Regions from separate parts of the Streptococcus sp. HMSC057G03 genome, predicted to be linked through region 2. Evidence: predicted binding sites of a transcription regulator. Region 2 holds the regulator's gene; the other holds the start of a gene.

Region 1 (15,991 bases), on a different contig from region 2:
TCTGGTTTATCCAAATGATAAGTAGCTTTAGCACTGCGCTTCAATTCTTCCTTATCGACCTGGGTCAAAGTCAAGGTTGGCTTGTCAAGTTCTTTGGTCCCTCTTTGAATGATCTGATCTTGTGCTTGTTCAACTACTTCCTCAGAAATTGTAGGAGCATCCGTTGTTTTGACACCTTTAATGGTCTTATAGACCTTGGTGATTTTTTTCTTCCCATTTTTACCGGCTTGAGAAACCCTTTCGGTTCCTTTTAACAAGGTAGCATCTTGTTCGGTTACCGTCTTAAATGGAATTTCCTCATACGAAACATCCTCTGTTTGGCCTTCAATCGCCTTAGTCCCACGACTAATTTTTTCTGTCACAGGAGCTTTTACCGTTTCAGTTGTCGTGCTCACGGGCTCGCCAATCTTCTCACCATTGACCGTCTTATAAACACGACGAATCTCCTGATTACCTGCCTCGCCTTTCTGAAGAAGGCTTTCTTCATCTGTGTAATGATTGGCATCCGCTACATACTCGGTTTCATATGGAAGGATTACCGTTTCTGTCTCTGTTACCGTCCCTTCCGTTACTTGATCGGTTGGGTTCTCCGGTTGAACAGGAGCTTCTCCCACATGGCCTTCTTCTTGTGTCCCTTTGGCTTCCACCACACCTGTATAGGCTGGGTTCTCTGGTTGAACAGGGGCTTCGCCGACATGGCCTTCTTCTTGTGTCCCTTTGGCTTCCACCACACCTGTATAGGTTGGGTTCTCCGGTTGAACAGGGGCTTCGCCAACATGGCCTTCTTCTTGTGTCCCCTTAGCCGTTACAACTGGAGAAGGGCTGGGTTGAGGGTTTGGTTGGGCATCTTCTTTTGTCCCAACAGCAAGAATTTGTGAAACTGGTTCTTTAGTGACCTTGCTTTCAACTACTCTGCGAACTTCTTGTCCATCTACCACACTCACTTCCGTCAATAGGGTCCGCTCCCCATTTTGGCCAGCAGTCAGCACCTTGGTTTGCCCTTTAGGTAATGTAGGATCAGCTTGTTTGACAGTTTCAAATGGCACAGGCTCAGTAGAGACTTCCAGGCTTGGTTTTTCAACTTGAGGAAAGGCTGGAGCGACTTCTGGGGTCACACGCGCTTGTGCTTCCACTTGTGGAATACCTGTACTTGTTTTGATCGTTCCTTCTACAGAAGGTTTTGTTTCCTGCATAGCCTTTGGATCTTGTAAGCTCGTCTGTTGGACTGACGGGTAGCGCAGATAACCAATATAGTCATAGCCGTCAATTTGAATCACGCCATTTGCAAGATCTTTGCTCGATGCGATCGCAAGATCCTGATTATAGGCGCGCAAAACTTGATTTTGTAGGGCTGCGACTTCAACTGGAAGTAGAAGACTTTGTCCCATGGCTCCAATCAAAAGGACGCCCATGACCTTCTTCCGGTGCTTTTTAGAGAGTAAGAGGACCGCAAAGGAAGCAGTGGCTAGACTTAGCCCAAAAAGGGCGACTTCCTGATTTCCTGTTTGAGGAAGAACCGACTGAATTGCTTCCTTCTTCTTATAGACGAGATAGAAAGTATCTTCATTTTGATACTCTTCAGGGATTGCATGAATCACCTGTGCTTTTTCTTCAGCGGTCAGCTCTTCTTCTGTCACATATCCTAAGTGTACATGATCAGGTAGGGTCACCTGATCTGCTTGGACAGGACGAGCTCCTAACAAGCTTCCTCCTAATAAAAAGGCTCCAATGGCTACCGGACCAACACCGACAGATAATTTTCGAATCGAATATTTGGTCATTTTTTCAAACGTTTGTTTCGCTTTTTTCATCCTAAAATTCCTATATAGTAATATTTAACCCTCGAGCAGGGACCTGATTATTTTTAGAGAGGATGGGATCCTTTCCAGAAATAAGAACCTTCCCGGGATTTTTTACCTTTACCTATCTTATCTTTTTTCTTCTATTTTAGCAAGCTCTAAAACTCAAAAATATAAACCGTTTTCTTTATAGGAAGAAAGCAACACAAAAAAACGCCTCGAAAGGCGTTTGTATTATAGATCTATTTATAAGGATTGGTACAAATCATTGTATCGTTGACTAGCCGTATCCCATGAGAAGTCACGCGTCATAGCTTGCTCTTGGAGACCATACCAAGCCTGTTTGTCATTGTAGTAGACAGCCAAGGCTTCATCAACTGCCCAGTTAAACCAATAGCCAGACAAATTATTGAAGCTAAAGCCTGTTCCACTTCCATCAACAGCATTATACGGTTGGACCGTATCTCGAAGTCCGCCGACTTCATGCACCAGAGGAAGGGTTCCATAACGCATGGCCATCATTTGAGAAAGGCCACATGGTTCAAAGCGGCTTGGCATCAAGAAGACATCCGACGCTGCATAGATTTCTTGGGCCAATTGGACATCAAATGTGATATTGGCTGAAAGTTTATCTGGGTAGGCTTGACCAAACCAAGCAAAGGCATTTTCAAATCCAGGATCTCCTGTACCGAGCAAGACAATCTGAATATCCTTTTGCAAGAGTTGATGCAACTCTTCTACCACAACGTCAAAGCCTTTTTGACGTGTCAAACGAGAGACGATCCCAAACAAAGGAACATCATCGCGAACAGGTAGACCGACACGTTCTTGAAGAGCTCGTTTACTAGCTGCTTTACCTGAAAGATCTGAGAGACTGAAGTGATGAGTCAAGAGTGGATCCGTTTCAGGATTATACAGATCCGCATCAATCCCGTTAACAATTCCGGTCACCTTGCCAGACTCCATCCGAAGGATCTGATCCAAGCCACAACCATATTCAGCAGTCATAATCTCATGCGCATAGCTAGGAGAAACGGTTGTTACACGGTCAGCATATAGAATACCGGCTTTCATCCAGTTCAGGCAATCATTCCATCGAAGTGTTCCATCTGCATAGCGTTCAAATCCAACTCCGAAAAGATCCCACAACATTCCTGGGTCGAACTGACCTTGGAATTCCAAATTATGGATGGTCAACACTGTCTTAATTCCATGATAAGCTTGAATCCAACGGTATTTTTCCTTCAGCAAGAAAGGAATCATCGCTGTATGGTAATCATGGGCATGAAGAACATCTGGAATGAAATCAACCCGTTCCATCGTTTCTAAGGCCGCGAGCTGGAAGAAGGCAAAGCGTTCGCCATCATCGAAGTCACCATACACATGGCCCCTAAAGAAATAATGTTGGTTATCAATAAAGTAAAAGGTGACTCCATCGCGCACAATGCGTTTCACACCAACATATTGACTTCTCCAGCCAACCTTGGTCTCAAAATGCAAGACATCTTCGATTTGATCTCCAAACTTAGCCTCTACCATATCATAGTAAGGGAGGATCACGCGCACATCATGACCACTTTTCGCTAAGGATTTAGGAAGAGCGCCAATAACGTCTCCCAAACCACCTGTTTTAGAAAACGGTGCTCCTTCAGCTGCAACAAATAATAGTTTCATTAGACAATATCCTCTGTAACAATCGTTCCTTTTTTAACCACGACAGGTGTTTCCTCTGTACCACGAATCGTCACGCCAGCAGCCACTTCGACCCCCTTATCCAGGATAGCATGTTCAACGATTGCATTTTCACGAACCACTACACCAGGGAAGAGAAGACTACTGCGGACCTCTGAACCTTCATGAAGGCGTACCCGACGTGAAACAATGGAACGTTCAACGGTTCCTTCTACAATACTACCTGAAGCAAATTGAGACGTTTTAATATGTGATGTCTTGGAATAATACGTTGGTTCTTCATTCTTCACTTTCGTATACACTTTTTGATTTGGTGAAAAGAGCTTCATGAATTTTTGGTTTTCCAACATATCCAAGTTTGCATGGTAGTAAGATTCAACTGAATGAATATTGGCTAAGTAACCTGTATATTCAAAGGCAAAAGCATTGTATTCCACCGCCAAATCACGCAAGATATAGCGCAATTTTTGTGGGTATTCTTTCTTAGCTTCTTCTTCAATTTTTTCAATCAACCAAGGAGTGTCCACAATAAAGACATCTGTTGACATGTTGTAGACTTCATCCGGATTCTTACCATCAAAAAGTTTTTGATCTGTAACATGGTCTGATTCATCAATTTCCAAGACAGCATTGACTTCAGAGATATTTTGAAGATGCAACTTTTTGTAAACAACTGTAATCGGACGGTCAACGCTATTATGCAAGTGGAAAACTTGATTGAGGTCAATATTCATCAAAACATCACAGTTTAAAGCAACTGTTTGGTTGGAACCAGACCGTTTCAAATAGGTCAATAATTGTTGGTAGTATTCTGGCCCTACCGTTGTATTTTCAACTGGAGTATTATAGATTCCGAGGTAATAGTGGCTCAATAAAGTAGACAAGCCCCACTCACGACCTGAACGAATATGGTCAAAGACCGAACTAATATTTTCTTGTTGGAAAATCCCAAAAACACTACGAATACCAGCATTCGCAAGACTAGACAACGGGAAGTCAATCAAGCGGTATTTCCCATCAAACGGTAGGGAGGCTACCGGACGATGGCTGGTCAAAGTGGACATATCATGATACCCAACTGTATTTCCTAAAATGGCTGAATATTTATCAATCTTCATCTGTTGCTACCCCCACTTTTTCATTGTAACCGACAACTTGTACTTCCTCTGTTCCATCAATCACGACACCGTCTGCAATGACTGCACCTTCTCCGATAATCGCGCGTTTCACGACAGCTCCTTTACCGATAACGGCATTGCTCATCACGACAGCATCTTCAACAACTGCTCCTTCACGAACTTGAGCTTCTGTTGATAAGATGGAGTGTTTGACTGTACCGTCTACCGAACAACCATCGACGACAAGAGAATCTTCGATGTGGCCATGTTCCCCAAAGAAGTTCGGTGGAGAAATGAGGTTGCGTGAATAGATTTTCCAGTGACGATCGCGACTATCCAAGGCATTATTTGGATCGATATATTCCATATTGGCTTCCCAAAGAGACTCAATTGTACCAACGTCTTTCCAATAGCCGTTGAATTCATAAGCATAAACACTTTCGCCTGATTCTAGATAAGTTGGAATGACATTTTTACCGAAGTCTGACATATCGATATCACTCTTTTCAGCAGCAACCAACATATTGCGCAGACGAGCCCAGTCAAAGATGTAAATCCCCATTGAAGCCTTAGTTGATTTTGGTTCAGCTGGTTTTTCTTCAAATTCGACAATCCGATTATTGGCATCTGTATTCATGATTCCAAAACGGCTTGCTTCCTTCAAAGGTACATCTAGGACTGCAACAGTCAAGCTTGCGTTATTATCCTTGTGTGCTTGAAGCATGTCATCGTAATCCATCTTGTAGATATGATCCCCAGATAGAATCAAGACATATTCCGGATTGATGCTGTCGATATAGTCGATGTTTTGGAGAATCGCATGACTAGTTCCTTCGAACCACCGATTTCCTTCACTAGCTGAATAAGGTTGGAGAATAGACACACCCGTATTGATTCCATCCAAGCCCCAGCTGGAACCATTCCCAATATGGCTGTTAAGGGCAAGTGGTTGATACTGTGTAATCACACCAACATTGTGAATTCCTGAGTTGGCACAGTTTGAGAGAGCAAAATCGATAATCCGATAGCGCCCACCAAATTGAACCGCAGGTTTCGCGATGTTTTTGGTTAATTTTCCAAGACGTGTTCCTTGCCCTCCGGCAAGAATTAAAGCGAGCATTTCATTCTTCATTGACTACTTCCTCTTTTTAAAGCTTGGACTCCCTTAGAGTCAACCGATCATCATTTTTTATCTGATGTTTTAGATTTCGTTTTGCGAACCTTCCGTTTCACCTTCCAAATGCTAGCTCCTAAAGCCGGCAAAGTAAAGGTCAAAGTTTGTTCATAATCCTTCCACAGTCCATCTTGAGACTGAACTGTCGGATTGTGCTCTTTCCAGACACCTCCCCATTCTTCTAATTCTGTATTCCAAATTTCTTCATAGACCGCTGATATAGGCACACCAATCGTAAAGTCCTTGCGTTCTACTGGTGCCATATTAAAGACGCACACCAAAAGATCGCCTTTACGATTTTTCCGGATCATAGACAAGACGCCCTGATCCCGGTTATCTGCATCAATAATCTCTAAGCCATCAAAGCTATCATCAATCTCCCACAATTCCTTGTGTTCTTTGTAGAAATGATTGAGCTGAGAAGTGAAACGACGCATCTTCGCATTCATTTCATCCTCTAGATTGCCCCATTCCAGTTGCTCTTCTGACTTCCATTCCAAAAATTGACCAAATTCTGAACCCATAAAGAGTAATTTCTTACCTGGATGGCAAATCTGATAGGTCAAGAGGTTACGGAGTCCAGCAAATTGATTGTAACGATCTCCCCACATCTTATGCATCAAACTCTTCTTACCATGCACCACTTCATCATGTGAAAATGGTAGTAAGAAGTTTTCAGAAAATGCATACATGAAACTAAAGGTTACCAGGTTAAAGTCAAATTTCCGGTAGATGGGATCTTCTTCGTAGAATCGAAGGATATCATTCATCCACCCCATATTCCATTTATAGTCAAAGCCTAGACCACCTTCTTCTTCAGGACCCGTGATCTTTTGACCAGCAGAACTTTCTTCTGCAATCATCATGACATCTGGGTGTTCGTTCTTGATAATCGCATTCAAACGTCTAAGGAAATGAACGCCTTCGTAGTTGAGGTTTCCACCATCAATATTTGGTGTCCATGGACCACTATCGTAGTCAAGATAGAGCATATTGCTCACAGCATCGACCCGAATCCCATCTAAATGATAGGTATCAATCCAAAACTTCAAACTAGAAATCAAGAATGACTGGACTTGATTCTTCCCTAAATCGAAGTTCAAGGCTCCCCATCCGTAGTTATGCGCACGATGTTCATCCTGGTATTCAAAGGTTGGTGTTCCATCATAATAAGCCAAGGCATCATCATTGATAATGAAATGTCCGGGTACCCAATCTACGATCACTCCGATATTGTTGAGGTGGCATTCTTCCACGAAGTCTTGAAACTCTTCTGGGCTACCATAAGTCTGCTCGAGTGCAAAATATCCCATGAGCTGATAGCCCCAACTCAAGCCCAATGGATGAGCCATCACTGGCATAAATTCCACGTGGGTGTAGTTCATCTCCACCAAATATGGAATCAATTCTTCCTTTAGTTGTTTGAAGGTATAGGAACTGTGATCCTCATTACGTTTCCACGATCCTGCGTGAACCTCATAAATATTAACAGGTCGTTCCTTAAAACCAAGTTTTTTGCGGCGTGCTCTCCAGAGACCATCTTTCCAGTTTTTCTCTGGAATGGTCTTAATAATAGATCCTGTATTGGGTCTCTTTTCCATCCATAACGCTAGAGGATCGATTTTTTGCACCTGATGACCATTTTGTCGAGTCACCAAATACTTGTATATATCTCCCTCTTTTGCATCGGAACAGAAGACTTCCCAGACGCCTCCTTCATTACGAACCATTGGAATTTTACGGTCTTCCCAATCAGTGAAATCACCAATCAGATCCACCGCCTGAGCATTGGGAGCCCAAACACGGAAGGTAAAGCCTTCTTGTTCCCCCCTTGTTTCCTTGTGAGCTCCTAAGTACTCTTGAAGATGGAAATTATCCCCTCTTCCAAATGTCCATAAGTCTGTGCTTCTATCCATATACTCACCTCTTTGCTTTTGAAAGCGTTTTCTATTTGTTTTTATTTTACTATAAAATCACTTAATTTTCAAGTTGATTCCTGTAAAATCATGTAAAATTATCAGGAAAAGTTTTTCCATTTTCTTTCCCGAACCTTTTCTATCCTTCCTTGGTCATCCTCCTTATCTTACTTACGATTATACTATATATACGAGGAAAATCAAACAAAAACCGAACATTTAAATCACTATTTTTATTACTAACTAGTTTATTACGAATAAAATGAACATTTTTATGAACAATGTAAAAAAAGACTAAGACAGATTTGTCTTAGTCTTGTTGAATTCTTAGTCTACGTTCACGTATTCTTTTGAAAGTTCAAGAACTTCTTCCATTGTTGAACATTCAGTAAGAGCACGGTTAGCGTATTCTTGCATTTTAGCTGTGTCGAGTTTCTTCATCAAGCTACGTGTACGAAGGACAGATGTCGCTGACATAGAGAACTCATCCAAGCCCATTCCGACAAGAAGTGGAACGGCAGTTTGGTCACCGGCCATTTCACCACACATACCAGCCCATTTGCCTTCAGCGTGAGCCGCTTTGATCACGTTGTTGATCAAACGAAGGATAGATGGGTTATATGGCTGGTAAAGGTATGAAACTTGTTCGTTCATACGGTCAGCAGCCATTGTGTATTGGATCAAGTCGTTTGTACCGATTGAGAAGAAATCAACTTCTTTAGCAAATTGGTCCGCAAGCATCGCAGCAGCTGGGATTTCAATCATGATACCTACTTGGATATCATCTGCCACAGCAACACCTTCAGCAAGCAATTTCGCTTTTTCTTCTTCAAGAATACCTTTAGCTGTACGGAACTCAGTCAACAAAGCAACCATTGGGAACATGATCCGCAATTTACCGTGGACAGATGCCCGAAGCAAGGCACGCAATTGTGTACGGAACATTTGATTACCAGTTTCAGAGATAGAAATACGCAAAGCACGGTAACCCAAGAATGGGTTCATTTCTTTAGGAAGATCGAAGTAAGGAAGTTCTTTATCCCCACCAATATCCATTGTACGAACGACAACAGGTTTACCGTTCATACCTTCAAGAACAGCTTTGTAGGCTTCGTATTGGTCATCTTCTGTTGGGAAGTCTTGAGAATCCATGTACAAGAATTCTGTACGATAGAGACCAACTGCCTCTGCACCATTATCGTTTACACCTTCAACGTCTTTAGGGGTACCGATGTTGGCAGCCAACTCGAAGTGTTTTCCATCAGCAGTCACTGTTTGAGCATCTTTAAGGAGAGCCCATTCAGCTTTTTGTTTGGCATAAGCTTCACCAGCTGCTTTGAAGGCTGCGATTTGTTCTTCAGTAGGGTTGATCACCACTTCACCAGTGATCCCTGAAACAGCCAAAACATCACCATCTTTGACAAGTTCTGTAATGTTATTTGTACCCAAAACAGCTGCGATTTCAAGTGTACGCGCCATGATAGCTGAGTGACTGGTACGTCCACCGATGTTAGTAACAAAGGCTTTTACGTACTTTTTGTTCAACTGAGCTGTATCAGATGGTGTCAAGTCATGCGCTACCACGATTGCTTCTTCATTGATAGAAGCAGGGTTTGGCAATTTCTTACCAAGCAAGTTGGCAAGGACACGTTTGGTAACGTCGCGAATGTCTGCTGCACGTTCTTGCATGTAAGGATTGTCTTCCATTCCTTCAAAGATTGCAATGAACATGTCAGTGACTTCTTTCAAGCCAGCCTCTGCATTGATTTTTTTCGTACGAATCGTTTCTTTGATCTGACCAATCATTTCAGGGTCAGCGAGAACCATCATATGCGCATCAAAAACTTGCGCTGCTTCTTCACCAAGGCTTGCTACTGCATTCTCCCGAATAAGAGAAAGCTCGTTTTGTGAAGCTTCAAGAGCTGCATCCAAACGAGCTTCTTCTGCACTTGTATCTTCGACTGAAACAGTCTCAAATGATAAGTCTGGTTGAATGAGCAAATATGCCTTAGCAACGGCAACACCGTCAGATGCTGCAATTCCTTTTAGCATTTTTGTCATATTTTTAAGCCAATCCTTCTTTAGTCATTGTTTCTGAAATAGCTGCGATTGCATCATCAGCGTCAGCACCTTCAGCAGAAATTACAACGTCAGCACCTTGACCAACACCAAGGCTCATAACACCCATGATTGATTTCAAGTTAACTGATTTACCTTTGTATTCAAGAGTGATGTCTGATGCAAATTTGCTAGCAGTTTGAACCAACAAAGTTGCTGGACGTGCGTGGATACCTGTTTCTGCCACGATGTGGAAATCTTTAGAAGCCATAATTGGACTCTCCTTTTAAAAAATAGTTTTTGAGTTACCTTTTGATAACCCTTACAATTTGGTATTATATCATCTTTTGAAATTTTTTTCAAGATTTTTATCACTGACTTACAGAAAAAGACTGCGAAAAATCCCAATTTAGATACATTCTAAGAAGTACCTGAAGAATGGAGAACAAATCTTTTCAATTTTCTACTATATTATAAGTAACATTTTCCTCCGCTTTCAAATAAAAAGAAGCAAGTGTACCACAGGATATTGATTCACAAAAAAATTATAACTAATTAAAGATGCTTTAAAGCCTATTCCTATCCCATTTCTTGGAATTTCTCAATTTCCGTTCACCACAATATATTGTGTTTTAAAAACCCCATTTCATATCTTTGCACAATATTTAGTTTTATTTTGTTGACAAGTTGCTGGATTTTGTTTATACTGTTTACAGATTTATATTTCGATAGGAGAACGAAAAAGAAATGGTAACCATTTATTCAAAAAATAATTGTGTTCAATGCAAAATGACCAAGCGATTCCTCGATAGCAATCATGTGGAATACCGCGAAATTAACTTAGATGAACAGCCAGAATTTGTAGAGCATGTTAAGAACCTTGGCTTCAATGCTGCTCCAGTTATTCAAACACCGGATGAAGTATTTTCTGGTTTTCAACCAGCTAAGTTGAAGAAACTTTCTTAATAAACACAGTATTTTGCTTAAATAGGGTCTAGCGTTAGCAACCTAACACTAGACTTTTTACTTGGAAAGAGAGGACTTCTCCTCTTCATTTTTTTGAACTAGAAAAGGATTATTATGGGATTAAAATCTCTTGAAGATGTGACGTATTTTCGTCTTAACAATGAAATCAACCGTCCAGTAAACGGCCAAATCATGCTTCATAAAGATAAAGAAGCTTTGGATGCGTTCTTTAAAGAAAATGTTGTACCAAATACTAAAACCTTTGACTCGATTACAGACAAGATTCAGTACCTTCTCGAGCACAATTACATTGAGAGAGCTTTTATCGAGAAATACCGTCCTGAATTTTTAGAGGAATTGGCCCAATTTATCAAAGATCAAAACTTCCAATTCAAGTCCTTCATGGCGGCCTACAAATTCTATAACCAATACGCTTTGAAAACAAATGATGGAGAATACTATCTTGAAAGCATGGAAGACCGTGTCTTTTTCAATGCTCTCTATTTTGCTGATGGAAATGAAGCTATCGCGCGAGACATCGCAAACGAAATTATCCACCAACGCTACCAACCAGCTACTCCTTCTTTCTTAAACGCTGGACGTGCCCGCCGTGGGGAATTGGTATCATGTTTCTTGATCCAAGTAACCGATGATATGAATGCGATCGGACGTTCCATCAACTCTGCCCTTCAACTGTCTCGTATCGGTGGTGGGGTTGGGATTTCTCTCAGCAACCTTCGTGAAGCTGGAGCACCAATCAAAGGGTATGAAGGAGCCGCTTCTGGAGTGGTTCCAGTTATGAAACTCTTCGAAGATAGCTTCTCTTACTCTAACCAATTGGGACAACGCCAAGGGGCTGGGGTGGTTTACCTCAACGTCTTCCACCCAGACATCATCGCCTTCCTTTCAACTAAGAAAGAAAATGCTGATGAAAAAGTTCGGGTGAAGACTCTCTCACTTGGGGTCGTCGTGCCAGACAAGTTCTACGAGTTGGCGCGTAAGAATGAAGAAATGTACCTCTTCAGCCCATACTCTGTGGAACGTGAATACGGAGTACCATTTAACTACATCGACATCACTGAAAAATACGATGAGTTGGTTGCTAATCCAAATATCCGCAAGACTAAAATTAAGGCACGTGATTTGGAAACTGAAATTTCTAAATTGCAACAAGAATCTGGCTATCCATATGTAGTCAACATTGATACTGCTAACCGGGCAAACCCTGTTGATGGAAAAATCATCATGAGTAACTTGTGTTCAGAGATCCTTCAAGTTCAAGAACCAAGCTTGATCAACGATGCCCAAGAATTTGTTCAAATGGGAACAGACGTCTCCTGTAACCTTGGTTCAACCAACGTAGTTAACATGATGACTTCACCTGATTTTGGTCGTTCGATTCGTGCCATGGTTCGTGCTTTGACCTTCGTTACAGATAGCTCTCATATCGTAGCCGTTCCAACTATTGACCACGGAAATAAACTGGCGCATACCTTTGGTCTTGGAGCCATGGGACTTCATAGCTACCTTGCCCAACAATTGATCGAATACGGATCACCGGAGTCTATTGAGTTTACGAGCATCTACTTCATGCTCATGAACTACTGGACTCTCGTAGAATCAAACAACATTGCGTGCGAACGTGGTGTTACCTTCCACAACTTCGAAAAATCTGATTATGCCAATGGTACTTACTTTGATAAGTACACGACTGGAGAATTTGTACCAAAATCTGATCGCGTCAAAGAACTCTTTAAAGATATCTTTATCCCAAGTGCTGAGGATTGGGCAGAACTGCGTGCTAAAGTTCAAGCAGATGGTCTTTACCACCAAAACCGCCTAGCTGTCGCACCAAATGGATCTATCAGCTACATCAATGACGTATCTGCTTCTATCCACCCAATTACACAACGGATTGAAGAACGCCAAGAGAAGAAAATCGGTAAGATCTACTACCCTGCAGCAGGATTGTCAACGGAAACGATTCCTTACTACACTTCTGCCTACGACATGGATATGCGAAAAGTCATCGATGTCTATGCTGCTGCAACTGAGCATGTAGACCAAGGTCTTTCACTGACTCTCTTTATGCGCAGCGATATTCCAAAGGGTCTTTACGAATGGAAAACTGAAAACAAACAAACCACTCGTGACTTGTCTATCCTTCGGAACTACGCCTTTAACAAGGGTATCAAGTCTATCTACTACGTCCGTACCTTTACAGATGATGGTGGAGAAGTTGGCGCCAACCAATGTGAAAGCTGTGTCATCTAATCCGCTATCCTAGATAGCTATCAAAAGTCGGTTCGCCGACTTTTTGTGCGGTATTCTATCAATTTATGGTAGAATAGTAACGATTGAATGAATAGAAAAAGAAAGTGATGCAAATGGAAACATACTACAAAGCCATTAACTGGAATGCGATCGAAGATGTCATCGATAAATCGACCTGGGAAAAACTGACAGAGCAATTCTGGTTGGATACACGTATCCCTTTGTCAAACGACTTGGATGACTGGAGAAAGTTATCTAATAAAGAAAAAGACCTAGTTGGTAAAGTCTTTGGGGGATTAACTCTTCTAGATACCATGCAATCTGAAACAGGTGTTCAAGCCCTTCGTGCGGATATTCGTACTCCCCATGAAGAAGCTGTCTTTAACAACATCCAATTTATGGAATCTGTCCATGCTAAGTCATACTCTTCTATCTTTTCTACTTTGAATACCAAGTCAGAAATCGAAGAGATTTTCGAATGGACCAACACCAATCCTTTCCTTCAAAGGAAGGCAGAAATCATCAACGAAATCTATCTCAATGGGACTCCCCTTGAAAAGAAAGTCGCCAGCGTTTTCCTTGAGACCTTCCTCTTCTACTCTGGTTTCTTCACACCTCTCTACTATCTTGGAAACAACAAATTGGCCAACGTAGCTGAAATCATTAAGTTGATCATTCGGGACGAATCTGTTCACGGAACCTATATCGGCTACAAGTTCCAACTTGGTTTTAACGAATTACCAGAAGAAGAACAAGAAAAACTCAAAGAGTGGATGTATGATCTTCTCTACACCCTCTATGAGAATGAAGAAGGCTACACAGAGAGCCTCTATGATGGTGTTGGCTGGACTGAGGAAGTCAAGACCTTTCTTCGCTACAACGCTAATAAAGCCCTCATGAACTTGGGACAAGATCCGCTCTTCCCAGACTCAGCAGATGACGTTAACCCAATCGTCATGAACGGAATCTCAACCGGTACTTCTAATCACGACTTCTTCTCTCAAGTCGGAAATGGTTACCTTCTCGGTGAAGTAGAAGCCATGCAGGATGACGATTACAACTACGGCCTATAAGACAAAAACCTTTCCAGATGGAAAGGTTTTTAAATATAGACAACCTATTGTTTTACATAAAACAGATAGATGATTTTCAAAAAGTGACTTTTATTTTTTGAAGATTAAAAATTTTCCGCCGTGAGAAAAGTGCTAGAAACAATCATGTTTCTAGCACTCGGGAGTTTTGGAACCTTAGGTCCAAAACTAAGTCATGGAACTTCTTTGAAGTTCGCTGACGTCCGTACTCACCTAAGGAAAGTTTTTTAGAAGACTTTATCTTCAATCTGAAACCTTTCCAGACGGAAAGGTTTTTTTGTTGCAATCTTTTTCTAATTGGATCTGCTTTTTTTTGAAAAAAGAGGTTGGACAAACATCCAACCTCTCCGATTATTACAATTTACCTGATACGGCATCCAACAATTCTTGGATTTTCGCTTGGTTGCTTCCTCCTGCCATGGCCATGTCTGGTTTACCACCACCACGTCCATCGACGATTGGAGCTAATTCTTTGATCACATTACCTGCATGGACCTCTTTTGTCTTGCTGGCTACAAGGACGTTTACCTTGTCACCAATGGCTGCGACAAGAACAAGCACATCAGAGTAGTCTTTTTGTTTCCAGTTATCTACAAAGGTACGAAGAGCACCTGCGTCTGAAACAGAAACTTGGCTGGCAATGTAACGATGGCCGTTTGCTTCTTGAACATTCTTGAAGACATCGCCTGCTGCAGCTGCTGCCGCTTTTTCCTTCAATTCTGCATTTTCTTTTTGCAATTGACGGAGTTGCTCTTGAAGACCTTCCACCTTGTGAGGGACTTCCTTAAGTTGAGGTGCTTTCAAGGTTGCTGCGACTGCTTTCAGAGCATCTTCTTGTTCACGATAAGCTTCAAAGGCTTCCTTACCAGTTACTGCCAAGATACGACGAGTTCCTGATCCGATCCCTTCTTCTTTGACAATCTTGAAGAGACCAATTTCAGAAGTATTGCCTACGTGGGTACCACCACAGAGCTCAACAGAGTAATCACCGATCGTTACAACACGGACTTCTTTACCGTATTTTTCACCAAAGAGGGCCATGGCTCCCATTTCTTTAGCAGTATCGATATCTGTTTCAATCGTTTCGACTGCGATCGCTTCCCAAATCTTTTCATTGACTTGTTGCTCAATAGCACGCAATTCTTCTGGAGTCACAGCTTGGAAGTGGGTAAAGTCAAAGCGAAGGAATTCTACTTCATTGAGAGATCCTGCTTGGGTTGCGTGGTTACCAAGGATATTGTGAAGAGCCGCATGGAGCAAGTGAGTTGCAGTGTGGTTCTTCATGACACGATGACGACGATTGGTATCGATCGCCAAGGTGTATTCTTGGTTCAAAGCAAGAGGAGCAAGAACTTCAACCGTATGGAGTGGTTGTCCATTTGGTGCTTTTTGAACGTCTGTCACAGTCGCTACAACATTTCCTGCAGCATCCAAGATTTGACCATGGTCCGCAACTTGTCCACCCATTTCAGCGTAGAATGGAGTTTCTGCAAAGATCAGTGATGCAGTTCCTTCTGAAACAGCTTCTACTTCTACATTATCCGCTACGATAGCCACCAACTTAGAAGGCAATTGACTAGCATTATAGTTAAATCTACTTTCAACTGTAATGTTTTGAAGGGTTTCATTTTGCATCCCCATAGATCCACCTTTGACAGCAGATGCACGCGCACGTTCTTGTTGTTCCTTCATAGCTGCTTCAAAACCGTCACGATCGACTGTCATTCCAGCTTCTTCAGCGATTTCTTCTGTCAATTCTACTGGGAATCCGTATGTATCATAAAGTTTAAAGACATCTTGTCCAGCAATCACTGTTTGACCTTTGGCTTTCAAGTCTTCAACGATGGTTTGGGCAAAGTGTTGACCAGAGTTCAAGGTACGAGCAAATGACTCTTCTTCACTC
Region 2 (15,991 bases):
CAGCGTCACTATCAACGATTTCTGCATAACGGATTTTTGTTTCCAAGCTAGAGATTTGACCTTCAACAAAAGCTTGTTCATCTTTTGCTGCTTCATACTCAGAGTTTTCTGAGAGGTCACCATATGAACGAGCGATCTTAATCCGTTCTACCACTTCAGGTCGACGGACCAATTTCAATTCTTCTAATTCTAGTTCTAATTTTTCTTTTTCTGCTAGGGTCATTGGATATGTTTTTTCTGCCATTATTCTTCTCTTTCTATTATTTGAATGAAAAAGCTGTGGACGCGCCACATGCTTTTTCTAGTTTGAACTTGCTTGTGTCAATTTACTATTGACGTGTTCTTCAACATTTTTATTATGTTCTTCATATGTCTTAGCGAAGAAGACTTCACCATTTTCGACATTTGCGACAAAATACAAGTAGTCTGTCTTACTTGGGTTCACCGCCGCTTCGATCGCTGATACTCCAGGGTTATCCACTGGACCAGGCATCAAACCGGTATTCTTATAAATATTATAAGGTGAATCCAGCTCTGTATTGATCGTTGCATCTTCTTTTAAGGTCGTCTTTTGACCAAGTTTCCCTTCTGCATAAAGAATTGCAATATTACTTTGCAAAGGCATGTCTTGGTTCAAGCGGTTATAGAAGACACTCGCGATATCTTTGCGGTCCTGATCCGTCGCCCCTTCTTTTTCAACCAAGGAAGCAAGAGTCAATACTTCGTTTACATTGATGTTCTTGCTCTCAAGTGTTTCATAGTATGGGCTTAAGTTTTGATCCATTGCCGCAAGCATCTGATCGATCATCTCTTTCACTGTGGTATCTTTCCCATAGTTATAAGTTGCTGGGAAGAGATAACCTTCTAAACGGTAGCGAACACCAGAATCCTTACTTGGCAGATTCGCCAAGAGCTTAGGATATTTGGCCACCATCTTCTCAATAAAGGCATCGTCTTGGACAGCCTTCAAGAAATCCTCTTTCTTAAATGGAGTCTTGCCTGCCTTCTTAGTGGAGACATCGGTTGTGATAGCCGTCGCAATCTGATCGATCGTATAGCCTTCTGGAATCGTCACCTTCCCAAGAACTGGGGCCTGAGGAGTTTTGGTTCCCTCTTCCTGCAGTTTTTGGATGATGGTTTCTAAATCCATGCTCTTTTGAAGGTTGAAATAACCGGATTTGAAATTGCTATAGTTCTTGAACTTGGTATAGTAGTTAAAGAACTGACCATTTTTCACGAGTCCTTTTTTCTCAAGGATCGCGCCAATCTCACGATTACTTGAACCCGCTGGAATCTCAACCGTCACGAATTCTGTTGCATTTTTATCCATTGGCTTGACAGCTGAATGGATATAGGTCGCTGCAAAGATCCCTGTAGCCACGATCACAATCAGCAAAAGGCTGACCACTGTCCGCACAATTCGCTTAGCGATTTTATTTTGTTTCTTTTGTTTTTGTTGGCGCTGGTTACGAGAAGAGCGCGATAAGCTTTCCTCTACCGGTTCCTGACTTGGTTCTTTTGGAGCAGGCTTTGTGAGCTCACTCTTTTCTTCTACAATAGGAGTCGCCTTTTCTGGCTCCACTGGTATTTCTGTGGAAGCCACAACAGCTTCTTCTTTTGGAGGTGGTGTTGCTTCTTCCTCCTCTTTCAGTGAAGAAGGGGTTTCAATGCTTCGATCAGGTAGATCATACTCTTTTTCGATCTTTAGAAGTTGCTCATTTGCCTCTTCTAAATCTCTGAGGATCTGCTCTTTGAAGCTTAATAACTTCTCACTGTCTTGTGATTTATCAGTCAAATAATTGACCTCCCTCATCATAATCCTTAATATTATATCTTAAAAGATTTAGAAAAGCAATACAAATCGCCTTTCTTCTTCAAAATACCTATTTAATCAAGGTTTTCATTTTCCCAGACCAGATTGTACCAAACTTCACCCGCATATTGGGATTTCGAAAGACCTTCATTGGTGAATCCTTGCTTCTCGTAATAAGGAATCAAATAATCATGACAGGTCAGATTGATCCCTTGACGATGATCTTTCACCGCAATCTCTTTGAGCGCATCAAGCAAGAGGGTTCCAACCCCTAGTCCTTGGGCTTCTTTGGCAATGGATAGACTCGTGATGGAAATAAAACCCTGTTCTAGATGGCTTAGATCTTCAACCTTTGAAAAAGAGGAATCGATCAAATAGCGCTCCGGTCTAACAGGTCCTTCTAAGTACCCTAAAATCTGACCTTGGCACTCTGCTACAAGAAAAGTCGCTTGAATCTTTTCAATGTGTTCTTTTAAAATCTCACGCGCAATCGCTTCTTCTTCTGAAAAATTCTCAAGCTCAATGCGCTCGATAGCGTCCAAATCCTGCAGCTCTGCTTGTCTAATGTGAATTTTTTCTTTCATCATTTACTCTTTCTATCGTACCCAAACCATATGGACACCTTGATCAGACTCAGCTTCATCTCGAAATCCTTGCTGGGCAAAGTAAGAAAGTAAATCTTCTGAACAATCGATCCAAATGGCTTTCTTTTCCTTTTGAACAGCTAGATCTTTTAAAGCAGCAATCAGAATCGCACCATAGCCTTGACCTTGAAAAGTTGGTCTCACTGCTAATCGCAATACGATGAGGTCCCCCTTTACATGCTGGTCTTCTGTCGCCAACAAGTAAGCCACAGTATCGCCACCCTGCTCTGCAAGCAAAGAAATGGCTTCCTTCGAACCTAGCGCTTCCTCAAGAGTGGCCCTGTGCTTCTTTCCTTCATTGTCATGAAGTTCTTCTTCTAGCAATAACAGCTGTTCTTGATCAGCTGGGGTGATTGATCGAATCATCATCCTGCTCTCCTCATTTCATGATTCTTCAGCGGACAGATAAATTTGAGTCTGGAACCAATCGATTCCAGACTCAATCATCTCTTATTGTACACTATGTGTCAAACTAGATAATAAACGCTCAAATGAGTATTCATAGGTTTGAATATCTCCTGCTCCCATAAAGACATAAACTGCATTGTCATGGTCAAGAAGAGGAGAAACATTCTCAGCTGTAATAATCGCTGAACGTTTGACAATTTTTGCTTCCAAGTCTTCAACTTTCACATCGCCGTGATCGACTTCCCGTGCAGAACCATAGATCTGTGCCAAGTAAACAGCATCTGCTTGATTCAAGGCTTCAGCAAATTCATCCAACAAGGCAATGGTCCGTGTAAAGGTATGTGGTTGGAAAATCGCCACAATCTCTTTACTTGGGTATTTTTGACGGGCTGCATCCAAGGTTGCAATAATTTCCGTTGGATGGTGCGCAAAGTCATCGATGATCACTGTTCCATTGACTACTTTTTCAGTAAAGCGACGTTTCACTCCAGCAAAGGTCTTCAAATGCTCGCGGACTAAATCTAAATCAAATCCTGCAATGTAAAGCAAACCAATGACTGCTGTGGCATTCATGATGTTGTGGCGACCAAAAGTTGGGATATGGAATTGCCCCAAATCTTCTCCACGGAAATGAACGTTGAAGGTTGAACCAGTCGTTGAACGAAGCAAGTTGCTTGCCACAAAATCGTTCGTCTCCTTATCAAAACCATAGTAATAAATTGGTGCTGATGAGGTAATCCGACGCAATTCTTTGTCTTCTCCGTAGATGAAGAGGCCTTTGCTGATTTGTTTGGCATAATCGTTAAAAGCATTAAAGACATCTTCCAAGCTCGTGAAATAGTCTGGATGGTCGAAGTCAATATTGGTGATGATGCTGTATTCAGGATGGTAAGGCATAAAGTGGCGTTCATACTCATCTGATTCAAAGACAAAGTATTTGGCTGCTGCAGAGCCACGACCTGTCCCGTCACCAATCAAATAACTGGTGTCAGTGATATTTGATAAGACATGCGAAAGCATCCCTGTTGTCGAAGTTTTCCCGTGTGCTCCGGCAACCCCCATACTGACGAAGTCACGCATAAATTCACCAAGGAATTCATGGTAGCGTTTATAGGTTAGGCCATGCTCATCTGCATAAGCGATTTCCACATTGTTATCTGGACGGAAAGCATTCCCGGCAATGAGGATCTTGTCGCCTTCCAAATTTTTCACATCAAATGGATAAATTTGAATTCCTGCTTGTTCCAAGCCACGTTGCGTAAAGTAATACTTCTCAACATCTGACCCTTGAACTGTATGTCCCATTTGGTGAAGCATGAGGGCTAAAGCACTCATCCCTGCTCCTTTAATTCCAATAAAATGGTATGTATTAGACATGTTTTCTCCTTATTCTTGATCTAGATGGGTTAAATCCAATTCTTGTTTGATCGGCTGTGGTTTCAACTTGTGCTGATCTTTATTGTATATTTGGCTAGTCTTTAAGAAATCATAATTGTTTTTCTTTTCAGTCGGTTCTGCCACTTCTGGTTCTCCTGCAGATTCGAACTCTGCAAGGATCAACTGATCTTGTCGCAATCGTTTGCTATATTTCAATAACTCGCCTGGGTTTTCCTTTTGGAAGGGAGCTGTTGGCTGACCAGGTTTCCGTTCTGAAATAAACGGTTTTTTCCGCTTACTTGTAGTAGCTGCTGGATCCGTTGTCAGATAGGGAGCTGTGCGTTTCTTTTTCAGATCTTCACGCGCACGCTCTCTCGCTTCCTCTGCATAACGATTGGCAGGGCTTTTTTTATCAATCGGCTCTTTAAAATCAGGTTTTCTTACTGGCCGTCTTTTCGGTAGGGGCTCTTCTAGTGGTTGATGGTAAGGATGCTTAGGTTTGGTATTTTCAGCAATCGGTTGCCATTCCAAAAAATTTTTATCCACATAGTCGCCTGTAATGTTACTAATCAAATCTGTTTCATCGTACAGGTTCATGTGGGGCATCTCTGTTAACATCAACTCATTATCCCCTACTTGAGGAAAATATTTTTCTGTCATGCTTTCTTCCTTTCGACACTCCATTAATTATAAACTATTCACAGAATTTTTCAAGCTATTCTGACTGAATTCCAAGAATCTCACGAATTTCCTCAACCGATAAACTGGATCGTGTTTCCGTTCCATCTAAAATCGTTGAGACCAAGTGTCTTTTGGAATCTTGTAGTTCTTGGATTTTTTCTTCGATCGTACCACGAGTAATCATGCGGTAAACTTCAACATTTTGTTCCTGACCCATTCGATGGGCACGTCCAATAGCCTGGTCTTCCACTGCAGGATTCCACCACAAATCGACTAAGATGACCGTATCGGCACCAGTGAGGTTCAATCCAACCCCTCCAGCCTTCAGAGAAATGAGAAAAGCATGGCGCTCACCTGCATTAAAAGCATTGGTCATTTCTTGTCGATCTTTAGCGGGAGTAGAACCTGTGATTTTAAAGGAGGTCATGCCAAGCTGGTCAATTTCCTGCTCTAGGATATCCAGCATGCCTCTAAATTGAGAGAAGATCAAAACCCGGTGTTCACCATCCTTGATTTGACCCAAAAGATCTCGAAGGCTCTCCAATTTCCCACTATCTCCCTGATAGTCTTCCATAAAGAGGGCGGGGGTATCACAGATTTGGCGAAGGCGCATGAGACCCGAGAGAATTTCCACCTTGCTCCGATTTAGTTCTTCCTCACTAGAGGTTCGAACTCGATCTTGAATTTGTTTTAATTGAGCCAAATAGATCGTTTTTTGGCTTTCGTCCAGCTCATTGTGATAGGTTGTTTCAATCAAGTCCGGTAATTCTTGGAGCACTTCATTTTTTTTCCGTCTCAGGACAAAAGGTTTGACAAATCGCGCAATAGTCTCAGGACTCAACTTTTGAAATTCTTTTTTAGCTGGAAACAGACCAGGAAGAACAATTTGGAAAATGGACCAAAGCTCTCCTACATGGTTCTCAATCGGTGTCCCAGATAGCGCAAATATATGCGGCACCTCAAATCCACGTAAGTGTTGAGCAATCTTGGTTTGGGCATTTTTCATGACCTGAGCTTCATCTAGAATTAGGTATTCATATTGATTTTTCTGGTATTCCTCCACATCCTGACGGAAAGAGGCGTAACTCGTAATGACTACCTGAGGATTGGTTGCAATGAGTTCATCGCGATGTTGCTTGAGGCCGTAGACGACTGCCACTTCCATCTGAGGAGCAAATTTTGAAAATTCTTGTTTCCAGTTGTAGATGAGACTGGACGGAGCTAGAATTAAGATTTTAGTTTCTTTTTTTGCAACACTGGTCAAAAAGGAAATGGTCTGCAGGGTTTTCCCAAGCCCCATATCATCCGCTAAAATACCACCAAAACCATAATGATTTAGCATGGAGAACCATTTGACCCCTGTCTCTTGGTAATCCCTCAGGGTCGCTTGGATTGTCATCTGAGGGAGTTTGAAGTCTTCTGGATGAGTCAAATCATGAGCTAAATTTCGAAATTCTTCTGAAAAATGAACATTGTCTTGATCTGCCAACAAATCAGATAGCTGATAAGCAGCAATCCGGCGGGCTTGTAGTTTCCCACCCTTGCTCATTTTCGCTCGCAGATCTGCTAAGGCTCGACTGATCTTCTTGGTTTCTTCATCAAAAACAAGGACCTTCCCTGTATGGCTGACAAAATAATCTTCTTGCCCCACAAGAGCTTTGAGGACCTGATCCACTTCAGCTGGATCCACACTTTCAAAGTCAAAACCGATCTCCAGTAGACTGCCATTGGTTTTAACATCAATTTTTGGACGCTCCACTTGATAAAGATCTAAAAGGCTATCAGAGAGGGTAACCTCTCCTAAGGCTTCAAAAGTTGGGATCTGTTGGTGAAAGAATGGATAGATTTGCTCACTTGATAAAGGACTTCTTTGGGAAGAAAAGTCGTCTGTAAAACCTGCTGCTAGCATAGTTGAAAAGACTTCTTGCTCCTTATCGAAATCACTGGAATAAGGAAGATTGAGAAGTTCCTCACGCGTGGTCACCACACGATCCTGGTATTGAAAGACTACATCCAGTAAAACAGTCTGGTCCTGTGCTAGATCAAAATGAAATTCTGGAGTGAAATCGTGGATTAAAAAGCTGGTCGGAGCTGTTATTTGCCCCAGTTTTTTGAACTCTTTTAAACTATAGGAAAGTTTGGTCTGATCCGTTGGATCAAAATGCAGGCGTTTTTTGCGATCCTGATCCATTGGAAGATCTTGGATGGCCTTCCATAGGGTTCGCTGTTGGGGCGTCAGGTGATAGAAAACACCATTTCGAAACAGGTAATTAGCTGACTCGACAACTTTCACTTGTGGCTCCGTAATGATCAATTCGTAAAAATCACCATGGTCTTCCACCTGAAAATGAAAGAGATCTTCCTCTCCATGGACATCCTGAAAATAGACCTCTGAAAAGTCATACAAGCTATATTGCAGGAGAAAAGAGTCCAAATTCATCAGTAATTCCACAGCTTCTTCAAAAAGAGTCGGTGGAAAATAGAGATGGCGCCCAGCATTTGGAAAGAAATCTTGCTCTTTCGATCCACTATCTGTGACCAAGCCCTGTAGGAAATTGATCACATCCTGGCTAGCCCCATCAAATTCTAAGTAAGAAATGGGTTCATAATAACTTTTGCCAATGGCAAAGTGTCCTTCTTTCTGAAGGGTCTGCAAAAAAGCTAGCACATCTCTGATCACATAAGAGCGCTCATCTGGTAAGCGACGAATGCGCAGTGTCCACAAGAATTGACCAGAGTATTCGTCCTCCTGCCCAACGGCTGATAAGACATAGCGGGTCTCTTTCTTTTCGATTTTTGGAAGGACCTGGTCTAAAAACAAACTTCCAAAAGAGACCTTTTCCTGAGTTTCCTCTGTTGCAGTGGCATCTTCTTCAAGACTTGAAAGAGCTGCTTTCCCACTGTCATCATTCTTCAGATAAGCTTCTACAGCTGCCAGATGTGTACAGAATTTTTTCTTTTGAAAGAAAGTACAGCTACAAAAAACGGCATCGTCATCCAAACTGTACCGCAAGCTTTCTTCTTCCACCCGAAAATACAGGTATTTTTCTTTTACTTCCTGAAGGGAAACTTTCCCATCTTCATAGAGAAGGCTCCCTTGTGAACGAACCTTCCCAGGAATTAATTTTGCCATCTTTACCACCTTAGATTAATCCCTTTATTATACCATATTTCAAAGTATAGTTAAAATTAATTCGATAAAACTGATTAAAATAGGCGTTTTCGGGCAATCTACTATTCAATTATCCCCAAATGATTAGAATGAGGGAGGCCCCATAAAGGATGGCCTACCCCAAAAAGACCAAAGTATTTTTTAAGAATTTCCTCATGATACGCACAAGTGCCAATAAGCATAACAAAGAAATAAACAGTAGGCATTCTATATTAGACATGGTTACCTTCCTTTTCTATCCATTAAAGCACATCAGGCTTTTTCTTTGAATTAGTTAATCTTTCAGATGTTCATATAAAAAAGGACTCTTCTTGTCTCTCGCGGTCGACAAAGAGTCCTATTTAGTTCTTTTTTACAGTTAGAATGATCCATTCATCTCCTTTTTCAAAGGACTGACAAGATCTTCTTGGCACCTTGACTACCTAACTGTTAAGTGAAGGATGGCAAGACCAGCAAATAGTCTACTAGTATTAGTTTCCTGAGGCACTCAGGCTACTTCCGTTTTCGCGCGATCAAATGGATCGGGGTTCCTTCAAAGACAAAAGCTTTTCGAATCTGGTTTTCCAAGAAACGAAGATAAGAGAAGTGCATCAGTTCTTCTTCGTTAACAAAGACCACAAAGGTTGGTGGTTTAGTTGCCACTTGTGTCGCATAGAAGATCTTGAGGCGTTTTCCTTTATCTGTCGGTGTCGGATTAATGGCAATCGCATCCATAATCACATCGTTCAAGACAGCTGAAGGAATCCGCGTATTTTGACTCTCACTGATCTGTTTGATCATCTCTGGCAACTTGTGCAAGCGTTGTTTGGTTAAGGCAGAGACAAAAACAATCGGCGCATAAGAAAGGTATTGGAATTGATCGCGAATGTCATCTTCCCACTGCTTCATGGTATGGTTGTCTTTTTCAATAGTATCCCATTTATTGACAACAATGATCATCCCTTTTCCAGCTTCATGAGCAAAGCCAGCGATCCGCTTGTCATACTCCCGAATCCCTTCTTCGGCATTGATAACCATCAAAACCACATCTGAGCGGTCGATGGCACGCATGGCACGCATGACAGAATATTTCTCAGTGTTTTCATAGATTTTACCAGATTTGCGCATACCAGCTGTATCGATCATGGTAAATTCTTGGCCATCTGCATCGGTAAAATGGGTATCGATAGCATCCCGTGTGGTTCCAGCAACAGGGCTTGCGATGACCCGGTCTTCTCCAAGGATCGCATTGATCAAGCTTGATTTCCCAACATTTGGACGACCAATCAAGCTAAATTTGATGATATCTGGATTTTCTTCTTCTGTGTCATTCGGAAGATTTTCGATGATGGCATCGAGAACATCCCCAGTTCCGATCCCGTGGACAGAGGATACCGGTAGTGGCTCGCCCAGTCCTAAGGCATAAAAGTCATAGATATCATTGCGCATCTCTGGGTTATCCACCTTGTTGACTGCAAGAATAACCGGTTTATGGGTCTTATACAAGATACGTGTGACATATTCATCCGCATCCGTGATCCCTTCTTTTCCAGAAACAACAAAGACGATCACATCTGCTTCGTCCATGGCAATTTCTGCCTGATGCTTGATTTGCTCCATAAATGGGGCATCTACGTCATCAATTCCCCCCGTATCGATGATACTAAATTTTCGATTCAACCACTCAGCTGTTGCATAAATGCGGTCACGAGTGACTCCTTCTACATCCTCAACGATGGAAATCCGCTCACCGGCAATCCGGTTAAAGAGTGTAGATTTTCCGACATTGGGACGGCCTACAATCGCAATAGTTGGTAGGGCCATGATTTCCTCTTTTCTAATGAAAGGCGAGACCTCGGTTCAAGAACGCCTCTCTTCATTTCATAATAGTTTGTGTTTTTCTAGTAGTTTTTTGGTCTCTTCTTGTTCAGGTTGACCAAATTGAGCTGCAAGGCGCTCGCTCCAGCTGTCGGTTGCACGCGCTCCAGCATAATCTGCCTGAACCTTGTCATAGGCGGTCACAACTGATAGGTCTTGTTCTTGGTATTCTTCTTCAAAAGCAACCTGTTCCAATGGTAAACGTGGTTTCACTGCATGCTGCTGATTAGGTACTCCGAGAGCAATCCCAAAAACAGGATAGGTATAGTCTGGCAGACGGAAGAGTTCTGCGACTTCTTCTGAACAGTAGCGCAACATGCCGATAATCACTCCACCATAGCCAAGACTTTCAGCTGCTAATAGCGTATTTTGAGCTGCTAGAGCCGCATCCACTGAGGTGATCAGTAAGTTGTCCACACCTTCAGGATGGAAATCCTGCTCATGAAGTTTGACAGCTTTTTCAGCTCGGTTTAAATCTCCAACAAAGAGGAGAAAGACATCTGACTGGCGAATCGCTTCTTGAGGAAGCAAGTCGTAAAGAGCTTCTTTCTTTTCCTTGCTTTTGACCACAATCACAGAATAAGACTGAAAGATTTTCCAACTTGATGCCATCTGCCCAGCTGATAAAATTTCCTTGAGGTCAGCTTCTTTGATGGCTTCTTCCTTAAAACGGCGAACAGAAAAATGAGATTTCATTAAACGGATGGTTTCATTCATCGGCGATTGACTCCTTCCAGATGGATTTCCTTGGCTAAAAATTTTACGCGCTCCATGACACGTTTGGCCTGCCAGGTTTCATCTCCATTACGCGAAGCTGCAAAATGACGTTCCAACTCTTCAAAATTAAAGTTAGAAGTAAAGAAGGTTGGGAGATTTTCCTGCATTCGGTGCTGCAAAATCACCTGTAAGATTTCATCTCGCACCCAGACTGACATCTGTTCCGCACCGATATCATCGAGAATTAAAATTTCGGCTTTTTTCACCTTATCGACGGTTTCTTTGACTAAGCCCGAACTGATGGCATTTTTAACATCGATAGCAAAACTTGGAAAATGAAGTAAGGTAGTAGAGGCCTGGCGTTTTTCGGATAAATCATGAGCCAAAGCTGCCATCATGTAACTCTTTCCTACTCCAAAATCACCATAGAGGTAGATCCCCTTTTGATATTCAGGATAGTTGGCCACAAAATTGGCCAATTCTTCAAAGGCCTCAAATCGCCCCTTATCATCAAGTTCTACCTTGGCTAGACTCGCTTCTTTCAAGGTTGAAGGAAGATTGATCAAGTTGAGACGTTGGTTGATCGCAGCTCGTTTTTGGGCTTCAATTAACTCTGGCGTCTCCTCATAAGCGACATCCGCATAGCCTTCATTCATGGTAAGGATGGGCTTATAACCTTTGGCAATATAATCTGGATCTCCCAATAAGAAACGGTTGCGTTCACTAATGTATTGATTAAATTTTGAAATACTCCGTCGAATTTCTTGTTCAGACAAAGACTGGTCCTTGATAAAGGCAGCCACTTCTTGGTCTGCCAAGATCTGTGCGACCAAATCCTCATAGTTAAATTGACGCGCACGGTTCATGTGAGACATGGTTTGACCTACACTTTCCATCTACTCACCTCCTTGATTCAGTTTTTCTAACAGACGTTGTTTTTCTTTAGCAAGATCCACCTTTTCTGCTTGACTGGTTTGATTTTGATAGTTTGGTTGGCTCCACTTGGGAACATTGCTGTGCTTGCTCTTGGCTGATGTAGGACTCGTCCCCTTGCTTCCTTGAGCCTTAGCTTGTTCCTGGCGTTCTCGAACTTTTAAAATCGCCAGTTCTGCACTGTTGACCCCTTGATAAGAAAAATCATTTCCTACCTTCAAAGCATACTTTTCATTGAGATTAGCAGACTGGGTCTTATTAAAGGTCAACAATAAGATGATATTGATCACCTCATCTAATAAGCCTAGATCAGCTAACTTGGATAAAGTCTTGCGTTCGCTCTGCGTAATGGTCGCATTGCGCGCCTTCTTAATCTCTGCTAGAAATTGTAGGCTGGATTTTGCCTTAGCTTCCCTCAGAATGGTTTCTTCCTGACGGCTATAGGACATGCGTGGTTGCTCTTGGCTCGCCTGAGCCAACTTTTGCTTCATTCTCTTTGGAGAGACAATCCGGTCTACAGCCGTTTCTTTTGCTAGGAGATAGGTTTCATACCAGGTCCATTGTTGTTCTTCTGCGATGGCAAAGAGGGCTAAGGTTGCTTCTCCTTCATCCGCAAAACGAAGTCCATCACGCCCCATCATTCGCTTAAACATCTCCATATCAAACTGCTGTTTCTTACTTGGAAGAACGGTCGTCTCCCCAGCATCTAGTCCAAAGACTTGCGAGAAGGAAACTTGCCGTCTAGTCCCTAAAGAGCGTGCTGGGAGCAAATCCTCCACAGCCTTTTCCCCAATCTTTTTCTCAAGCAAGCGTTTATAGACGGCATTCGAAAAAAATTGTTCTGATTCAAGAGGAGCATGTAACTGGATGGTGATCCCAACTTCTTCCTCATAGAGATCAATCAACCCCATGGCAATTAAGCGATCAAAGGCGAGTAGCAACTGTGGAAATCCTATATTCAAGTGATTGAGGATTTGAGCAAGTAAATATTGTTTTTCACCCTGATCATAAGAGGCCAGCAGATAACGATAAACTGCTACCGTTTCCGTCTCCAAAATAGGCAGGTAATACTGCTCCAATGCAGCCCCTGCCGGTGGAAGAAGATTATTTTTTAAAAATGCGAAAGGCGTATTGGGCTTCATCTATTTTTCCTTTTTCTTCTTGGTTCCCTTCGTAATTTGTTTCAAGAGGGTCTCTAACTCACCGACATCCTTGAAACTCCGGTAAACACTAGCAAAACGGACATAGGTGATCTCATCTAGATCTGCTAACTCATCCATGACCAACGAACCAATATATTCACTGTTGATTTCATTATCACTTTGGCTGCGAACCTTTTGCTCGATCCGGTTTACAATTTCTTCGATTTCGTCACTAGAAACAGGCCGTTTTTGAGCTGAGCGGATAATACCATTAAAGATTTTATCACGAGAAAATTGCTCGCGTGTCCCATCCTTTTTGACAACCACTAGGGTTCGCTCTTCCACTCGTTCGTAGGTAGTAAAGCGATAATGGCATTCTTCGCATTCCCTGCGACGACGGATGGTGTTCCCATCTTCAGCTTGTCGACTATCCACCACACTAGACTTACTTCCACCACATTTTGGACAACGCATTTGCTACCTCCTTAAACTGTTTTAACACTTCATTTTACCATAAATTGAATCGTAAAGAAAGCAGAAGAACAGGAGAATCCCCTATGCTTGCTCCTCATTGATCCATAAAAAAAGAGTCGAAGGACGATTCGAATAAAATCGTTTTCCTTTCGACTCTCCATTTATATTAAAGTGATAATTCAGCTTCTAAGCCATAGTGATCACTGACATGGGCTTTGTTTTGACCATCAAAAATGACATGTAGACGCTGGATGTTCCATTCTGGACTTGCAAAGACGTAATCGATTCGCAATGGAACTTGATTGTCCGTCCAGCCATCGATTCCAGGACCTACAGTATAAGTCCCCTTTGTTTCTTTGGCTTCTATAAAGCTGTCTTGAAGCTTAAGGGAACTGGATAGAATCGTCTCATACCCTTCTTGACCAGCAGGATTATTGAAATCACCAGCTAGAATAAAAGGTTTGCCTACTTGGCTGAAGTAGTTCTCAATGCGTGGCCACTCAAATTGGAAACCTTTGTCCCACCAAGAAAGATGGACGCTGGCAACAGCAATCTCTTTGCCATCTACACTTGTATGGGCAACGGCTACTCGACGAGTATGGTAGTCCGTTGGATCATCCATATTGGATACCAAAATCTCATCTGCCTTCAAGGGTTGACGCGAAAGAACGGCCACACCCTCATTGAGGTGATCATAGCCAATATGGTTGTAGGCCCAAGTCCAATAATAGTGGAGTCCATGAGCAGCTAACTCTTCTACCAATACGCGAACAAAGTGGTCCTTGTGAATGGCTACAGCTGATGGCAAAGCTTGATAATACTCATCCGTTTTGACTACTTCTGAGGCCATTTCTTGATTGACCTCTTGGAAACAGATCACATCATATTGCGCTTCTAAAATTTGTTCCTTGAGGGTTTCAAATTTTTGCTGAGCATTCTCTTCCATCCAACTATGGGAATTTAATGTTAAAAATTTCATCCCCTGATTTCTCCTTCTCTCCAAATCAAGAAACGGCAAGAGGCCGGGTGCACTGTCCCAACCTCATTTTCTTTGCCGATGTCTTTTATAATTCTACTGTTGCAACTGGTGCATTTGCTGCCAATTTACCAGTATGTTCGACCTTAACGGATTTAATCGCATCTGCATTTGTGAAGACAACAATTGTTGAAGTTTCACGACCAGCTGCACGGATTGCATCAAGGTCTGCTTCTACCAAGAGGTCTCCAGCAGCCACTGTTTGACCTTCAGAAACTTTAACCTCAAATGGTTTTCCTTCAAGACTAACAGTATCTAGACCGATGTGAACCAAGACTTCCAAACCATTATCTGTTACCAAACCAAGGGCATGTTTGGTTGGGAAGACACTAGTAACTTTACCAGCAACTGGTGAAACGATGTGGCCATTTTCAGGCTCAACTGCAAATCCGTCACCCATCATTTTTTGTGAGAATACAGGATCTTTCACATCTTCGATGTTGATCACTTCACCATCTGCAACGGAATGCACTTCATCAGTTACCCCTTTAAAGGTTGCTTCAGCCTTTTGAACTGCTGTCATTTGGCTAGGAAGTGTTTCAGGAATGACTTCACCTGAATCAAGAACGTCTTGGATATCAGACTTCAATACGTCAGCTTTAGGTCCGTAGATCGCTTGGACACCTTGTCCTTTCATGACAAGACCCATAGCGCCTTCAGCTTTCCATTGTTCTTCTGTTCCGACTTTTTCAGCGTCCTTAACGGTTACACGAAGACGAGTCATACATGCGTCAACGTCTACGATATTGGCACGTCCACCAAGAAGGTTGATAATGTTAATGACTTGTGAGCTTGCTGAGCTTGTAGCAGCACCTGCTGCTGCACCATCTCCTGCAGGGGCATCATCATTTTGTTCATAGTTACCGTTACGTCCTGGAGTTGCATAATTGAATTTCTTAATCATGAAGTTAGCAATGAAGTACATGATAAATCCAAAGAGGACTGTTACCCATACAAAGTTAAAGATATCTAGTGCCAAACCAGCGTTGATGGCCATTGGTGTACGTGTCAAGAACTCGATTGAACCGAATGAGTGAACACGAAGGTGAACCAAGTCAGCCATTGCAAAGGCAGCACCTTGAACAAAGGCGTAGATCAAGTACAATGGTGTTGCAATGAACATGAACATGTATTCAATTGGTTCTGTAACACCTGTCAAGAAGGTTGCAAGAGCAGTCGCAACAAGCATTCCTTTGTATTTTTCTTTTTTATCTGGGTCCACATTGCGGTAGATAGCCACCACGATTCCCATCAAGATACCAAAAGATCCGATCATTTGACCAACTTTGAAACGAGCTGGTACGTATGCTTTAAGCAAGTGTTGATACTGACTAGGATCTGCTTTCTTCAAGTTGACAAGGTCTGTTACCCAAGCCAACCAAAGTGGATCTTGTCCAAATACAGTTGTTCCTTTGGCAGCACCTGTAAGAACTTGGTAGCTACCACCCAATTGAGTATAGTTGATTGGAATGGTCAACATGTGGTGAAGACCAAACGGCAAGAGAAGACGTTCCAAGGTACCAAACAAGAATGGTGCCAATACTGGAGCTGTTGATTGTGAGTTGGCGATCCAAACACCAAATCCATTAATTCCTGATTGAACTACTGGCCACAAGGCTGACAAAACCAAGGCTGTAAGTGCTGAACGTACGATAACAACGAATGGTACAAAGCGTTTCCCGTTGAAGAAAGAAAGGGCTTCTGGGAGTTTACGGTAGTTGTAGTATTTATTGAAGG

The links. Region 2 encodes NrdR, which represses ribonucleotide reductase genes. Its sites were predicted from a motif close to ACACNATATATNGTGT; they were not measured.
Region 1: the regulator NrdR is predicted to act here: its motif matches at 10,373-10,388, upstream of nrdH (glutaredoxin-like protein NrdH).

Annotation. Positions count from the first base shown of each region.
Region 1 is NZ_KV794434.1:198,394-214,384, reverse strand. It holds gene HMPREF2686_RS09410 (ZmpA/ZmpB/ZmpC family metallo-endopeptidase) at 1-1,811, opposite strand, end outside; gene glgA (glycogen synthase GlgA) at 2,046-3,473, opposite strand; gene glgD (glucose-1-phosphate adenylyltransferase subunit GlgD) at 3,473-4,609, opposite strand; gene HMPREF2686_RS09395 (glucose-1-phosphate adenylyltransferase) at 4,599-5,741, opposite strand; gene glgB (1,4-alpha-glucan branching protein GlgB) at 5,792-7,699, opposite strand; gene ptsP (phosphoenolpyruvate--protein phosphotransferase) at 8,027-9,760, opposite strand; gene HMPREF2686_RS09380 (phosphocarrier protein HPr) at 9,765-10,028, opposite strand; gene nrdH (glutaredoxin-like protein NrdH) at 10,505-10,723, shown strand; gene nrdE (class 1b ribonucleoside-diphosphate reductase subunit alpha) at 10,838-12,997, shown strand; gene nrdF (class 1b ribonucleoside-diphosphate reductase subunit beta) at 13,111-14,070, shown strand; gene alaS (alanine--tRNA ligase) at 14,443-15,991, opposite strand, start outside.
Region 2 is NZ_KV794422.1:19,168-35,158, reverse strand. It holds gene greA (transcription elongation factor GreA) at 1-244, opposite strand, end outside; gene mltG (endolytic transglycosylase MltG) at 302-1,816, opposite strand; gene HMPREF2686_RS03825 (GNAT family N-acetyltransferase) at 1,888-2,397, opposite strand; gene HMPREF2686_RS03820 (GNAT family N-acetyltransferase) at 2,410-2,826, opposite strand; gene murC (UDP-N-acetylmuramate--L-alanine ligase) at 2,908-4,242, opposite strand; gene HMPREF2686_RS03810 (divisome accessory protein ZapJ) at 4,252-4,902, opposite strand; gene HMPREF2686_RS03805 (pilus expression-regulating Snf2 family helicase) at 4,958-8,056, opposite strand; gene der (ribosome biogenesis GTPase Der) at 8,588-9,898, opposite strand; gene HMPREF2686_RS03795 (nitroreductase family protein) at 9,956-10,669, opposite strand; gene dnaI (primosomal protein DnaI) at 10,666-11,565, opposite strand; gene HMPREF2686_RS03785 (replication initiation and membrane attachment family protein) at 11,566-12,744, opposite strand; gene nrdR (transcriptional regulator NrdR) at 12,745-13,218, opposite strand; gene HMPREF2686_RS03775 (endonuclease/exonuclease/phosphatase family protein) at 13,385-14,197, opposite strand; gene HMPREF2686_RS03770 (PTS transporter subunit IIBC) at 14,283-15,991, opposite strand, start outside.